One region of the Streptomyces sp. NPDC102402 genome, then DNA from elsewhere that is predicted to be linked to it. Evidence: riboswitches for the same ligand, from Rfam matches in the RefSeq annotation. Region 1 holds a riboswitch; each other region holds the start of a gene.
What was found. A riboswitch is a leader RNA that binds a small molecule or an ion and turns the genes downstream of it on or off. The one in region 1 is predicted to bind thiamine pyrophosphate.
Positions count from the first base shown of each region.

Region 2: another riboswitch for thiamine pyrophosphate. It lies ahead of ACIRJR_RS26560 (thiamine ABC transporter substrate binding subunit); the one in region 1 lies ahead of ACIRJR_RS11970 (purine-cytosine permease family protein).
Region 3: another riboswitch for thiamine pyrophosphate. It lies ahead of thiC (phosphomethylpyrimidine synthase ThiC); the one in region 1 lies ahead of ACIRJR_RS11970 (purine-cytosine permease family protein).
Region 4: another riboswitch for thiamine pyrophosphate. It lies ahead of thiO (glycine oxidase ThiO); the one in region 1 lies ahead of ACIRJR_RS11970 (purine-cytosine permease family protein).

Region 1 is NZ_JBIWKR010000003.1:550,924-554,124, forward strand. Features, by position in the region: gene ACIRJR_RS11960 (hypothetical protein) at 1-398, opposite strand, end outside; gene ACIRJR_RS11965 (hypothetical protein) at 436-930, opposite strand; TPP riboswitch at 1,266-1,359, shown strand; gene ACIRJR_RS11970 (purine-cytosine permease family protein) at 1,349-2,764, shown strand; gene ispG (flavodoxin-dependent (E)-4-hydroxy-3-methylbut-2-enyl-diphosphate synthase) at 2,976-3,201, opposite strand, start outside.
Region 2 is NZ_JBIWKR010000010.1:156,685-159,885, forward strand. Features, by position in the region: gene rlmN (23S rRNA (adenine(2503)-C(2))-methyltransferase RlmN) at 1-928, shown strand, start outside; TPP riboswitch at 1,005-1,121, shown strand; gene ACIRJR_RS26560 (thiamine ABC transporter substrate binding subunit) at 1,193-2,287, shown strand; gene ACIRJR_RS26565 (ABC transporter permease) at 2,335-3,201, shown strand, end outside.
Region 3 is NZ_JBIWKR010000001.1:557,256-560,456, reverse strand. Features, by position in the region: gene ACIRJR_RS02270 (YibE/F family protein) at 1-1,065, opposite strand, end outside; TPP riboswitch at 1,137-1,270, shown strand; gene thiC (phosphomethylpyrimidine synthase ThiC) at 1,263-3,065, shown strand; gene ACIRJR_RS02260 (hypothetical protein) at 3,171-3,201, opposite strand, start outside.
Region 4 is NZ_JBIWKR010000003.1:929,005-932,205, reverse strand. Features, by position in the region: gene ACIRJR_RS13765 (NAD(P)/FAD-dependent oxidoreductase) at 1-977, opposite strand, end outside; gene ACIRJR_RS13760 (hypothetical protein) at 1,006-1,347, opposite strand; TPP riboswitch at 1,399-1,511, shown strand; gene thiO (glycine oxidase ThiO) at 1,509-2,729, shown strand; gene thiS (sulfur carrier protein ThiS) at 2,726-2,956, shown strand; gene ACIRJR_RS13745 (thiazole synthase) at 2,959-3,201, shown strand, end outside.

The DNA.
Region 1 (3,201 bases):
GACGTGCCCTTCGCCGCCCGGTCCGGGTGGATGTTCATGGTGACGGTGAAACCGCCGCCGCCCGTGCTGGTGACGGTCAGATTCTTCTTCTGCCCCCGGGTGATGGCGGCCTCGAGATCCTTCTTGTACTGCCGGAGCTCGTCCCGGGTGTCACCGAGGATCTTGTGAATCGTGTTGGCCTGTGTGTGGGCGTCGCCGAACTCGCCGGCGGTCTTGCCGACGAACTCCTTGGTGACCTGGGCGTTCATGCCGGCCCAGTTCCCGGTGTTGGCGGCCTTGTGCAGTCCGTCCTCGGCCTGTTTCCTCAGCTCCACGAGGTGGCGTACGAGCAGGCCCCAGTCGGAGACGGCCTCGTCGAGCGTCGTGAAGTTGGCGAAGCGCAGCGCGTCGAGATCCATGAGGTGTCGTTTCTCCTGTACGTCTGTGTTCGCGCCGCTACTTCTTGGGCTCGTACGCCGGGTTCTTCCTGCCCGGCTCGCCGGCCCGCTCGTCGAATCCGGCGTCCAGGGTCTCGATGCTGCTCACCTGCCGCTGGATGTAGTGCTCGTCACCGGCGTGCACCTTCTTGGTGACCTGCATGTGGTTGGAGATGTGGGCGCACGCGTCCATGAGCGACTTCAGTTGCTCCTCCCACCGGTTCGACACGTGCTTGAGCCCGCCGCCCAGCGCGAAGCCCTGGCCGCTCAGGTCGCCGGCGGCCTTGTCACTGCTGGGAACGGCCACACGGGCCTTGTTCCAGAGGTTGTCGTAGAGGCTGTGCGCCTGGCTGCCGATCTTCGCCAGGTCGCCCTGGTCCACCTTGAGGTCGCCCGTCTGCCCCGGCAGAGCCATGGAGCCCCCGCCGCCGGGGTCGAGTTGGTTCAACTGCATTCCGGTCGACTGCCGGCCGGCGGCCTCCGCCTTCAGCTGCTCCCACTCGTCCCATGCCATGGGTGACCCTTCCCCGCGTACCGGTCCCGCCGCTTCGCACCCGGCGGGTGCCTCGGTTTCAGGCCAAGCTAGCAACTCGCCCAGACGTTCACATGGGGTGAGTCCGGATCCTCGAGCAGCGGTTGTGTGCATCCCGTGGAGGCTGCCGGGAGTGACGCGGACCGAATGCCTGTTTCATCCGGACGAGGCCGGTCTGTCTGCCTGCGACCCGCGCGACGAGCGTGACCCGATCGACATCCGATCCGCGCGGAACCATCCCGGCGCGCCGTTCCGGCTCCCGTGCCGATCGGCCCCTCCGGCCGGGCCCGGACGGCCGCCCGGCTATCCTGGCCGCCGAACCGGACACGGGGTGCCCCGCAGGGGGCTGAGAACACACCCGTCGAACCTGAACCAGTTAGCACTGGCGGAGGGATGTCTCATGCCGTTGCCGTACGCCCAGGAAGACCGTGCGATCGGGAAGCGGGCGGCCCCGGACCCGGGTTCCGCCTTCGAAGGCCGCATGCCCGCGGCCCCCGGCGACCTCCGGGTCGAGACGCACGGGACAGCCCCCGTCCCCGAGGACCGGCGCTACGGCGGCCCCGGCCGGCTGTTCACCGTCTGGTTCGCCCCCAACCTGACCATGACCGGTGTCTTCACCGGCACCGTGGGCATCGCCCTCGGCCTGGACTTCGCCACGGCGCTCGTCGCCGTCGTGCTCGGCACGCTCGTGGGGGCGGTGCCCACCGCGTACCTCGGCACCTGGGGAAGCCGGACCGGAGTCGGCCAGATGTCCCTCGCGCGGCTGGCGTTCGGCCGGGGCGTCGTGCTGCCCGGCGCGCTGCAGTGGCTGTCCTCGATCGCCTGGGACGCGCTGATCGGCCTGTTCGGCGGGGACGCGCTGGCCCAGCTGTTCGGCTGGCCCTTCTGGCTGGGCGTACTGGTCATGATGGCCGCCCAGGGTGCGCTCGGCGTACTGGGGTACGAGGCGATCCACCGGTTGCAGACCGTGATGACGTTCGCCCTCGCCGCCGCCTTCGCCGTGCTCTCCGTGAAGCTGCTGGACGGCGTCCACCCCGCCGCCTCCGGCACCGTGCACGGAGGCGACCGGGCGGGCGCGTTCGTCCTGACGTGCACGATCGCCCTGAGCCTGGCGCTGTCGTGGGCCCCCTACGCGAGTGACTTCAGCCGGTATCTCCCGCCCACCACCTCGCGGACGCGCATGTTCTGGTGCACGCTGCTGGGCATCAGCGTCTCCTTCGTGGCGGTCCAGACGCTCGGCCTGTGGGGCGCGTCCGTCTTCACCGACCAGACCGCACGCGGGATCGACACCCTGCTGGGCGGGGGAGCGCTCGGGGCCTTCGGTCTGCTCGCCGTGGCGCTCGCCGCGCTGTGCAGCAACGCCATGAACGACTACAGCGGGTCGCTGGCGCTGCAGGCGATGGGGGTGCGCGTGCCGCGCCCCGTCGCCGCCGCGCTCGCCGCCGTGCTCGGATTCCCGCTCGTGCTGTGGATGCACGCCGCCGACACGACGGCGCGCTTCCAGAACGTCCTGCTCCTGGTCGGTTACTGGATCCCCGGCTTCGTCGCGATCGTGGCCGTCGACTGGGTGGTGCGCGCCAGGGCCCGCGGCGGCGCACCGGTCGACCTCGCGGCCGAGAGCGCCGTCGGCCGGCCGTGGTGGCCGGCGCTCACCGCCTTCGGGGCGGCCTTCGCCGCGGCGGTGCCGTTCATGAGCACCGGCCTGTACGTCGGGCCGGCGGCGAAGGCCCTTCATGGGGCGGACCTCGCCTACGGCGTGGCGTTCATCGTGGCCCTGGTGCTCTACGCCCCGCTGCGGCTGCGCCTGCGCTCCTGACGGACGGGTCACCGGATCGCGCGGCGCGGACCGGCCGTACGGCGATGAGCGGGTGGTCGGGCCCGACCGGGCCGAGGCCTTCGGCGCCGCCCCCGGGAGATCCCGGACCGTCGAGGAACCCGGCGTCCGCCCTGTGGTGGTCCGTCCGGTCTCCGGGGACGCCGTCCTCGTGGAAGACCGCCTCGGCGGGGCAGACCGGTCCGCGGCGTGATCACTCGGCGCTCTCGTGCCCGGCGGAGGGGGCGGTCCCGGCGGAGCCGTCGTCCTCGTCCTGCCGCATCAGCTCGGCGAGCTTGAACGCCTCCTCGATGAGCGTCTCGACGATCTTCGACTCGGGTACGGTCCGGACGATCTCGCCCTTGACGAAGATCTGCCCCTTGCCGTTGCCGGACGCGACACCGAGATCAGCTTCCCTGGCTTCCCCGGGGCCGTTCACC
Region 2 (3,201 bases), on a different contig from region 1:
GGAGTGGACCAACATCCCGGCCGCGTCGCGCGACAAGCTCGCCGAGGCGATGTTCCCGGATCTGATGTCGGTCATGCGCCACATCAGCTGTGACGACGACACCACCCGCAAGACGCTCTGGAAGCTGCACGACGGCACGCTCGTCGAGTCCGTGCTCATGCGGTATCCGGACCGGGTCACCATGTGCATCTCCTCGCAGGCGGGCTGCGGGATGAACTGCCCCTTCTGCGCGACCGGGCAGGCGGGTCTCGACCGGAACCTGTCGACCGCCGAGATCGTGCACCAGATCGTGGACGGCATGCGGGCCCTGCGCGACGGCGAGGTCCCGGGCGGGCCGGCGCGGCTCTCCAACATCGTCTTCATGGGCATGGGCGAGCCGCTGGCCAACTACAAGCGCGTCGTCGGGGCGATCCGTCGGCTGACGGACCCGGAGCCTGACGGCCTGGGGCTCTCCCAGCGTGGGATCACCGTGTCCACGGTGGGCCTGGTGCCGGCGATGCTGCGCTTCGCCGACGAGGGCTTCAAGTGCCGCCTCGCCGTCTCGCTGCACGCTCCGGACGACGAGCTGCGCGACACCCTCGTCCCCGTGAACACCCGCTGGAAGGTCCGTGAGGTCCTGGACGCCGCCTGGGAGTATGCGGAGAAGTCGGGCCGCCGCATCTCCATCGAGTACGCGCTGATCCGGGACATCAACGACCAGGCGTGGCGGGGCGACAGGCTCGGCCGGCTGCTCAAGGGCAAGCGGGTACACGTCAACCTCATCCCGCTGAACCCGACCCCGGGCTCCAAGTGGACCGCCTCGCGGCCCGAGGACGAGAAGGCGTTCGTCGAGGCGATCGCAGCCCACGGCGTGCCGGTCACCGTCCGGGACACCCGTGGCCAGGAGATCGACGGCGCCTGCGGGCAGCTGGCGGCCTCCGAGCGCTGAGGGGGTTCCGGGACCGGCGCTATCCGGCCGGTCGGGCATGATCCGGCCGGTGTAGCCTGGCCAGGAAATCAACTGCATATTCCGACAGGGGAGCGCCACAGCGCTGAGAGTGCGGCACCGAGGACAGGTCGGCCGCAGACCCTCTGAACCTCGCCCGGGTCATTCCGGGTAGGAAGTTCGGACCTTACTCAAGCTGTTGCGCCCTGCCCGCTCGCCGAGCGGGCAGGGCCGCGTCTCTTCCTGGTCACCTCCAGGAGGAATCAGATGAACACCACCACGAAGTACGCCGCGACGGCGCTCGCCGCCGCGCTCGGCGTCACCGTGCTCGCGGGCTGCGGCGGCTCCGACGACAAGGCCTCCGGCGACACGGGGGCCGGCTCCAAGACCGTCACGCTGGTCAGCCACGACTCGTTCAACGCCTCGGACGCCGTGCTGAAGGAGTTCACGAAGGAGACCGGCTACAAGGTCAAGGTGCTCAAGAGCGGGGACGCCGGAGCCGCGCTCAACCAGGAGATCCTGACCAAGGGATCCCCCCGTGGCGACGTGTTCTTCGGCGTCGACAACACCCTGCTCTCCCGCGCCCTGGACGCCGGCCTGTTCACGCCGTACGAGGCGAAGGGCCTCGGCCGTGTCGCGGCCGACGCCCAGCTCGACGCGGACCGGCACCGGGTCACGCCCGTCGACACCGGCGACATCTGTGTCAACTACGACAAGAAGTACTTCGCCGACAGGAAGCTCGCCCCGCCGAAGTCCTTCGACGACCTGCTGAAGCCCGCGTACAGGAACCTCCTCGTCACCGAGAACGCCGCGACCTCCTCGCCCGGCCTCGGCTTCCTGCTCGGCACCGTCGCCACCTACGGCGAGACCGGCTACCAGGACTACTGGAAGAAGCTGAAGGACAACGGCGTCAAGACCGTCGACGGCTGGGAGCAGGCCTACAACGAGGAGTTCTCCGGCTCGGCCGGCGGCAGGAAGACCAAGGCCGACCGTCCGCTCGTCGTCTCGTACGCCTCCAGCCCGCCCGTCGAGGTGCTGTACGCCGATCCGAAGCCCACCGAGGCCCCGACAGGAGTCGCCACCGGCACCTGCTTCCGCCAGACCGAGTTCGCCGGCCTGCTGGACGGCGCGAAGAACGAGGCGGGCGGCAAGGCGCTGCTGGACTTCCTGATCAGCAAGCGGTTCCAGGAGGACATGCCGCTGAACATGTTCGTGAACCCGGTGGTGAAGGACGCGAAGCTGCCGGAGCTCTTCACGAAGTTCGGCGCGACCGTGGACGAGCCGACGACGGTGGCCCCGGAGAAGATCGCCAAGAACCGTGAGCAGTGGGTCCAGTCATGGTCCTCGCTCGTCGTGAAGTAGCCCGCGCGCGTACCGCGTGGAGGGGGAACGCGGTGCGGCTCGGCCTGATGGCCGTGCCCGTCGCGTTCTTCGGGCTGCTCTTCGCCTATCCCGTCGCCGCGATCGTCGGGAGGGGCCTGAAGGCGGAGGGTGACTGGCAGTTCGGCCGGATCGGTACGGTGCTGAGCCGGCCCGACATCCTGGACGTCCTCTGGTTCACGACCTGGCAGGCTCTCGCCTCCACCGTGCTCACCCTGCTGATCGCGCTGCCCGGCGCCTACGTCTTCGCCCGCTTCGACTTCCCCGGCAAGCAGCTGCTGCGGGCCGTGGTGACCGTGCCGTTCGTGCTGCCCACCGTCGTGGTGGGCACGGCGTTCCTCGCCCTGCTGGGGCGCGGCGGTTTCCTCGACGACTTGTGGGGGGTCAGGCTCGACACCACCGTGTGGGCGATCCTGCTCGCCCATGTCTTCTTCAACTACGCCGTCGTCGTACGGACCGTGGGCGGCCTGTGGGCGCAGCTCGACCCCCGCCAGGAGGAGGCCGCACGGGTCCTCGGGGCGGGACGGTTCGCGGCATGGCGGCGGGTGACCCTGCCCGCGCTGGGCCCGGCGGTGGCAGCCGCCGCCCTGATGGTCTTCCTCTTCACCTTCACCTCCTTCGGAGTCGTCCAGATCCTCGGCGGCCCGGCCTATTCCACGCTTGAGGTGGAGATCTACCGGCAGACCGCGCAGCTGCTGGACCTGCCGACGGCCGCCGTGCTGACCCTGGTGCAGTTCGCGGCGGTCGGCGGGATCCTCGCCGTGCACGCGTGGACCGTACGGCGCAGGGAGACCGCACTGCGGCTGGTCGATCCGGCGCAGACCTCCCGGCCGCCGCGCGGGGCCGGACAGCGTGCGCTGCTCGGCGGCGTCCTGCTGACCGTGCTCCTGCTCGTC
Region 3 (3,201 bases), on a different contig from region 1:
GTCGCGCCCGATCCGGATGCCCGCCCGGTAGAGCCCTCGCACGCCCATCGTCGGGTCGGCCTGGTGCAGTTCCCACACCGCCGACGTCTGGGTGACGGTCACGTCGTCGAGGACGCCGAGGGAGCCGATGATCACCCCGGCCAGCAGAAGGCCGCTCATGTCGATGTCCGGATACAGCCCGTGGATGAGGCCGGTGTTGTCGTCCGTGTTGCCGGACAGGCCGGCCCAGCCGATGAACAGGGAGCCCAGCAGCCCGATCAGCAGCAGCGAGATGAGGGTGCCGATCACGGCCACGGAGGTGCGGGCTGTCAGGCCGTGGCAGGTGTAGAGGGCGATCAGCATGATGGCACTGGCCCCGATCACCGCGACGACCAGCGGGTTCGATCCCTGCAGGATCGCCGGGAGGATGAACAGGGTCAGCACGCCGAAGGAGACGGCGAGCGCGATCAGTGCCATCAGTCCGCGAAGCCTGCCCACCACCACCACCGCGAGGGCGAAGATCCCCGCGAGCAGCGCCATCGGGACCGTGCGGTCCACATCGGTCACCGAGTACTGCAGGTCCCGGGGCGCGTCCGGCGCGTAGGCCACGACCACTCCCTGGCCCTCCCGCAGTTGGCGCGGCGCGTCGGGCTGGACGACCTCGACGAACGTACGGCCCTTGTCCTCACCGGTGGTCACTTCGATCGTTGCCTTCTTGCACTCCCCCGACTGCTCGTCGACGGCTTCCCGTCCCGAGGGAGTGGAGGTGTCGCCCGTCGGAGGTACCTGCGAGGCGTTGACATCCGCGCAGTCGACCGCGACGACCTTCGTCACCCGCCCGTCCTGGGTCTGCCGGTCGAAGCCGACACCCGTGCGTTCATGGGCGGGTGCCCCTCCCGGCCAGAACGCCACCAGGCCGACCAGTACCGCTGCGGCGAAGGGGATCACCACGGCGGCGATGACCTTGCGCAGGTGCTTGGACACGGGCGCGGCGGGACCGTGGCTGTGTGTGTGGCCGTGTGCATGACTCTGGGTGCTGCCTGCTGCGGGGCCGTGGGGTTCGGGGGCGCTTCCGGGGGACGTCACCCCGCGATCATCCCAAGAACGAGGGAGGCCCTCTGGCCAGCACGCCAGGCGGGAGGCTAGCGTGGAGACACATTTGCACACGCGGGAGCTCGGAGCACCGGGCTGAGAGGGCGCTGACCTCCGTACATCCGTACGGGACACGCTGCGCCGACCGCCGAACCTGTTACCGGGTAATGCCGGCGTAGGGAGTAGGTCTCATGACCACAGCGGACGCACGCACGCCTGCCTCGACACAGGATGCGCGGAATGCGCAGGATGTGAAGGACGACGAGGCCGGGAAGTCCATCGGCTGGCACAAGGGATACGTCCAGGGTTCACGCCCGGACCTCCGTGTGCCGGTCCGTCAGGTGCACCTCACCAACGGCAAGGACGTGACGCTGTACGACACGTCAGGGCCGTACACCGATCCGGCCACCGACACCGACGTACGGCGCGGCCTCGCCCCGCTCCGGGAGAACTGGATCATCTCCCGTGGGGACACCGAGGAGTACGCGGGCCGTCCCGCGCGCCCCGAGGACGACGGGCTCAAGCACACCTCCCCGCGCGGTGGTCTGCGCAATCTCGACGCGGTGTTCCCCGGCCGCCCCCGTCAGCCACGCCGCAGCCGCGACGGGCAGCCGGTCACGCAGCTCGCGTACGCCCGTCGGGGCGAGATCACCCCGGAGATGGAGTACGTCGCCATCCGGGAGAACGTCGAACCCGCGGTCGTGCGCGAGGAGATCGCCGCCGGCCGGGCGGTCCTGCCGGCCAACGTCAACCACCCGGAGATCGAGCCGATGATCATCGGCAAGCGATTCCTGGTGAAGGTCAACGCCAACATCGGCAACTCCGCCGTCACTTCCTCCATCGAGGAGGAGGTGGACAAGATGACCTGGGCGACCAAGTGGGGCGCCGACACGGTCATGGACCTCTCCACCGGACGCAACATCCACACCACCCGCGAGTGGGTCCTGCGCAACTCCCCCGTGCCCATCGGCACCGTGCCGCTCTACCAGGCCCTCGAGAAGGTCGACGGCCGGGCCGAGGAGCTGACGTGGGAGATCTACAAGGACACGGTCATCGAGCAGGCCGAACAGGGCGTCGACTACATGACCGTGCACGCCGGGGTCCGGCTGCCCTACGTCCCGCTGACGGCCCGCCGCAAGACCGGCATCGTCTCGCGCGGCGGGTCCATCATGGCCGCCTGGTGCCTCGCGCACCACAAGGAGTCGTTCCTGTACGAGCACTTCGAGGACCTCTGCGAGATCCTCGCCGCGTACGACGTGACGTACTCGCTCGGCGACGGTCTGCGCCCCGGCTCCATCGCCGACGCCAACGACGAGGCGCAGTTCGCCGAACTCCGCACGCTCGGCGAGCTCAACACCGTCGCCAAGCGGTTCGGCGTCCAGACGATGATCGAGGGCCCGGGGCATGTCCCGATGCACAAGATCAAGGAGAACATCGACCTCCAGCAGGAGATCTGCGAGGAGGCCCCGTTCTACACGCTGGGCCCGCTGACCACCGACGTCGCCCCCGCTTACGACCACATCACCTCCGGAATCGGTGCGGCGATGATCGCGTGGTGGGGGACGGCGATGCTCTGCTACGTCACGCCCAAGGAACACCTGGGGCTGCCGAACCGCGACGACGTGAAGACCGGCGTCATCACGTACAAGATCGCCGCGCATGCGGCGGACCTCGCCAAGGGGCACCCCGGGGCGCAGGAGTGGGACGACGCCCTGTCCGACGCCCGGTTCGAGTTCCGCTGGGAGGACCAGTTCAACCTGGCGCTCGACCCGGACACCGCACGGGAGTTCCATGACGAGACGCTGCCGGCCGAACCGGCCAAGACCGCGCACTTCTGCTCGATGTGCGGCCCCAAGTTCTGCTCGATGAAGATCTCCCACGACATCCGGCGGGAGCACGGGGACGGGCAGGACGAGATCGAGGCGGGGATGGCCGAGAAGTCCAAGGAGTTCGCTGCGGCGGGCAACAGGGTCTATCTGCCGATCGCCGACTGACGCCTTCTCCTGGGTGGGTGAGGGTGCCGCCCTGACCTGGGCGTCACCCTCACCAGGCCCTGATCGCTCCGGCCCGGCCGTCCCGCTCCGCCCGCCTCCGCCTGGTCACTCCGGCTGGTGCTCCGGGCCGCCGAAG
Region 4 (3,201 bases), 380 kb from region 1:
CAGAAGTAGGGCACCGGGTCGTACGCCCCGGCCGCCCGGCCCGTGAGGGCGGAGGCGACCGCCCGGGGGCCCTGGAGGGCGTTGTCCCAGTGGTGGACCAGCAGCCGTTCCCCGTAGCGGGCGGAGGGGAAGGAGGCGCAGTCGCCCACCGCGTAGACGTCGGGCAGCGAGGTGCGCAGCGAGCTGTCCGCGGTGACCGAGCCGTCCGGGCCGAGCGCGATGCCCGAACCCGCGAGCCACGCCGTGGCGGGCCGCGCTCCGATCCCCACGACCACCGCCCCGGCGGGGACCGTCCGGCCGTCCGACAGGTGGACGGAGCCCTCTTCGACACGTTCCACCCGGGCCCCGGTGAGGAGTTCGGCTCCGCTCTCGGCGTACCAGGCGGCCATCGGAGCGGCCACCTCGGCGGGCATCGTGCCCGCGAGAGGACGGTCGGCGGCCTCGACGACGGTGACCGCGCAGCCGGCCGCCCGGGCGGCCGTGGCGAACTCGGCGCCGATCCACCCCGCGCCGACGACGACCACGTCGTGCCGCCGCTCCAGGACGGGCCGCAGCCGCGCTGCGTCGTCGAGGGTGCGCAGCAGGTGCACACCGGGGACGCCCTCGGTGCCGGGCAGAGCGACGGGCTCCGCCCCGGTGGCGAGGACCAGGACGTCGTAGGCGACGGGCCCCTCGGCCGTGTCGAGCTCGTGCGCCCCGGCCCGCAGGCCGGCCACGTCCAGCCCCAGGCGCAGGGTGATGCCCAGCTCCTCGAAGTCGACGTCGAAGGCGGAGTCCTCGGCCTTGCCGAGCAGGACCGCCTTGGACAGCGGCGGCCTGTCGTACGGCTGGTGCGGTTCGGCGCCGATCAGCGTCACCGGGCCGGTGAAGCCCTGTTCGCGCAGGGCCACGGCCGTCTGCACCCCGGCCATGCCCGCGCCCACGATCACGACTCCGCGCGGGTGTCCCGCAGGCGGATCCTCTGTCTGCTCGCTCACCCGTCCACCCTAATCACCTGACGTGACGTCAGTCGGCGAGTTCCTCGACCACGCTCGTCCCGCTGCCCTCCTGGGACTCCCACTCCCATGTCTCGTCCAGGCGGACGCGGCCGTCAGGGAGGTCGGTGACGGTCGATCCGCAGTGCCCGCAGGAGGTCGTTCCGTCCTGCTTCAGCTGGACGTAGCGGAAGTCCAGGGTGTCCGCGTCCCGCGTCCCGACGAGATGCCCGCGGACGATGTCGCCGCCCGCGTACTCCGCCCAGATCCGGCCCTCCCGCTCGTGGTACGTGAAACGGGTCCGGGTCCCGACCTGGCCGGGGGCCTGGTCGGCGACCGGCGAGAGGACGAGTCCGTCGAGCGAACGGGCCACGGGTACGGCTCCCTTACTGGCATCGGCCGGTGGGGTCTAGGCTGGCCACCGTAAGACACTCGCGGGAGTCCGGACGCACCGGGCTGAGAGGGAGGCTGGCCGGCCTCCGACCGTACGAACCTGATCCGGGTCATGCCGGCGAAGGGAGGGGCTGGACGCCCATGCGCATCTCCGTACAGAGTTCCGACGTCCTGGTCGTCGGGGGCGGCATCATCGGGCTGGTGACCGCCTGGCGGTCCGCACAGCGTGGTCTGAGCACGACGCTGGCCGACCCGGAACCCGGCGGCGGGGCCGCCCGGGTGGCGGCCGGGATGCTCGCCGCCGTCACCGAGCTCCACTACGGGGAGCAGATGCTGCTCGGCCTCAACATGGCGTCCGCGGCGCGCTATCCGGACTTCGTGGCCGAGCTGGAGGAGGCGAGCGGGCAGGAGACCGCCTTCCGGGCCTGCGGCACGCTGTCCGTCGCCCTGGACTCCGACGACCGGGCCCACCTGCGGGAACTGCACGCCCTGCAGCAGCGTTCGGGGCTGCGGTCGGAGTGGCTCACCGGCCGCGAGTGCCGGCGTCTGGAACCGATGCTCGCCCCCGGCGTACGCGGCGGGCTCCGGGTCGACGGCGACCACCAGGTGGATCCCAGGAGGCTCGCCTCGGCCCTGGTCACGGCGTGCGAGCGGTCGGGCGTGCGCTTCCGCCGCGCCTGGGTCGAACGGCTCTCCGTCACGGGCGGCCGTGCTACGGGAGCCGTTCTCGCGGACGGTACGGATCTCGCCGCCGGCCAGGTGGTCCTGGCCGGAGGCAGCCTCAGCGGCCGGCTCGCGGGGATACCCGAGGCGGTCGTCCCGCCCGTACGCCCGGTCAAGGGGCAGGTGCTGCGGCTGACGGTGCCGCCCGCGTACGCCCCCTTCCTCAGCAGGACGGTGCGGGCCGTCGTGCGCGGCAGCCACGTCTACCTGGTGCCGCGCGCCAACGGCGAGCTGGTGGTCGGCGCGACGACCGAGGAGCAGGGCTGGGACACCACCGTCACCGCGGGCGGGGTCTACGAGCTGCTGCGGGACGCCCACGAGCTGGTGCCCGGGATCACCGAGCTGCCGCTGACCGAGACCCGGGCCGGGCTGCGGCCCGCCTCACCGGACAACGCGCCGCTGCTGGGCCCCACCGCGCTGGACGGCCTGCACCTGGCCACCGGCCACCACCGCAACGGGGTGCTGCTGACCCCGGTGACCGGCGACGTGATGGCGCACGTGCTCACCACGGGCGAGCTGCCCGAACTGGGCCGCCCCTTCGCACCGCGCCGCTTCGCGCCGGCGGCCGCCTCCCCGGGGGCCTCGCGGCTCCCGGGCCCCGAAGCCACCACCCCCGCCTCCCAGGAGCAGCCCGCATGACACAGTCCGTGCCGTCCGCCGGCCCCGTGAGGGTCTCCGTCAACGGGGAGCAGCGCGCCGTCCCCGCCGGCACCGCGCTGGGCGCCCTGGTCGGGGAGCTGACCGCGGCTCCCTCCGGGGTCGCCGCCGCGGTCAACGAGGCCGTCGTCCCCCGCGGCCAGTGGTCCGCCACCGCTCTCCGCGACGGCGACCGCGTCGAGATCCTGACCGCCGTCCAGGGAGGCTGACCATGTCCGACGATCTCTTCACGCTCGGCTCCACGACGTTCTCGTCCCGGCTGATCATGGGTACCGGCGGTGCGCCCAGCCTCGACGTGCTGGAGCGCTCGCTGATCGCCTCGGGCACGGAGCTGACGACCGTGGCGATGCGCCGGCTCGACCCGACCGTGCGGGGTTCGGTGCTCTCCGTCCTGGAGCGCCTCTCCATCCGGGTCCTGCCGAACACCGCGGGCTGTTTCACCGCCGGTGAGGCC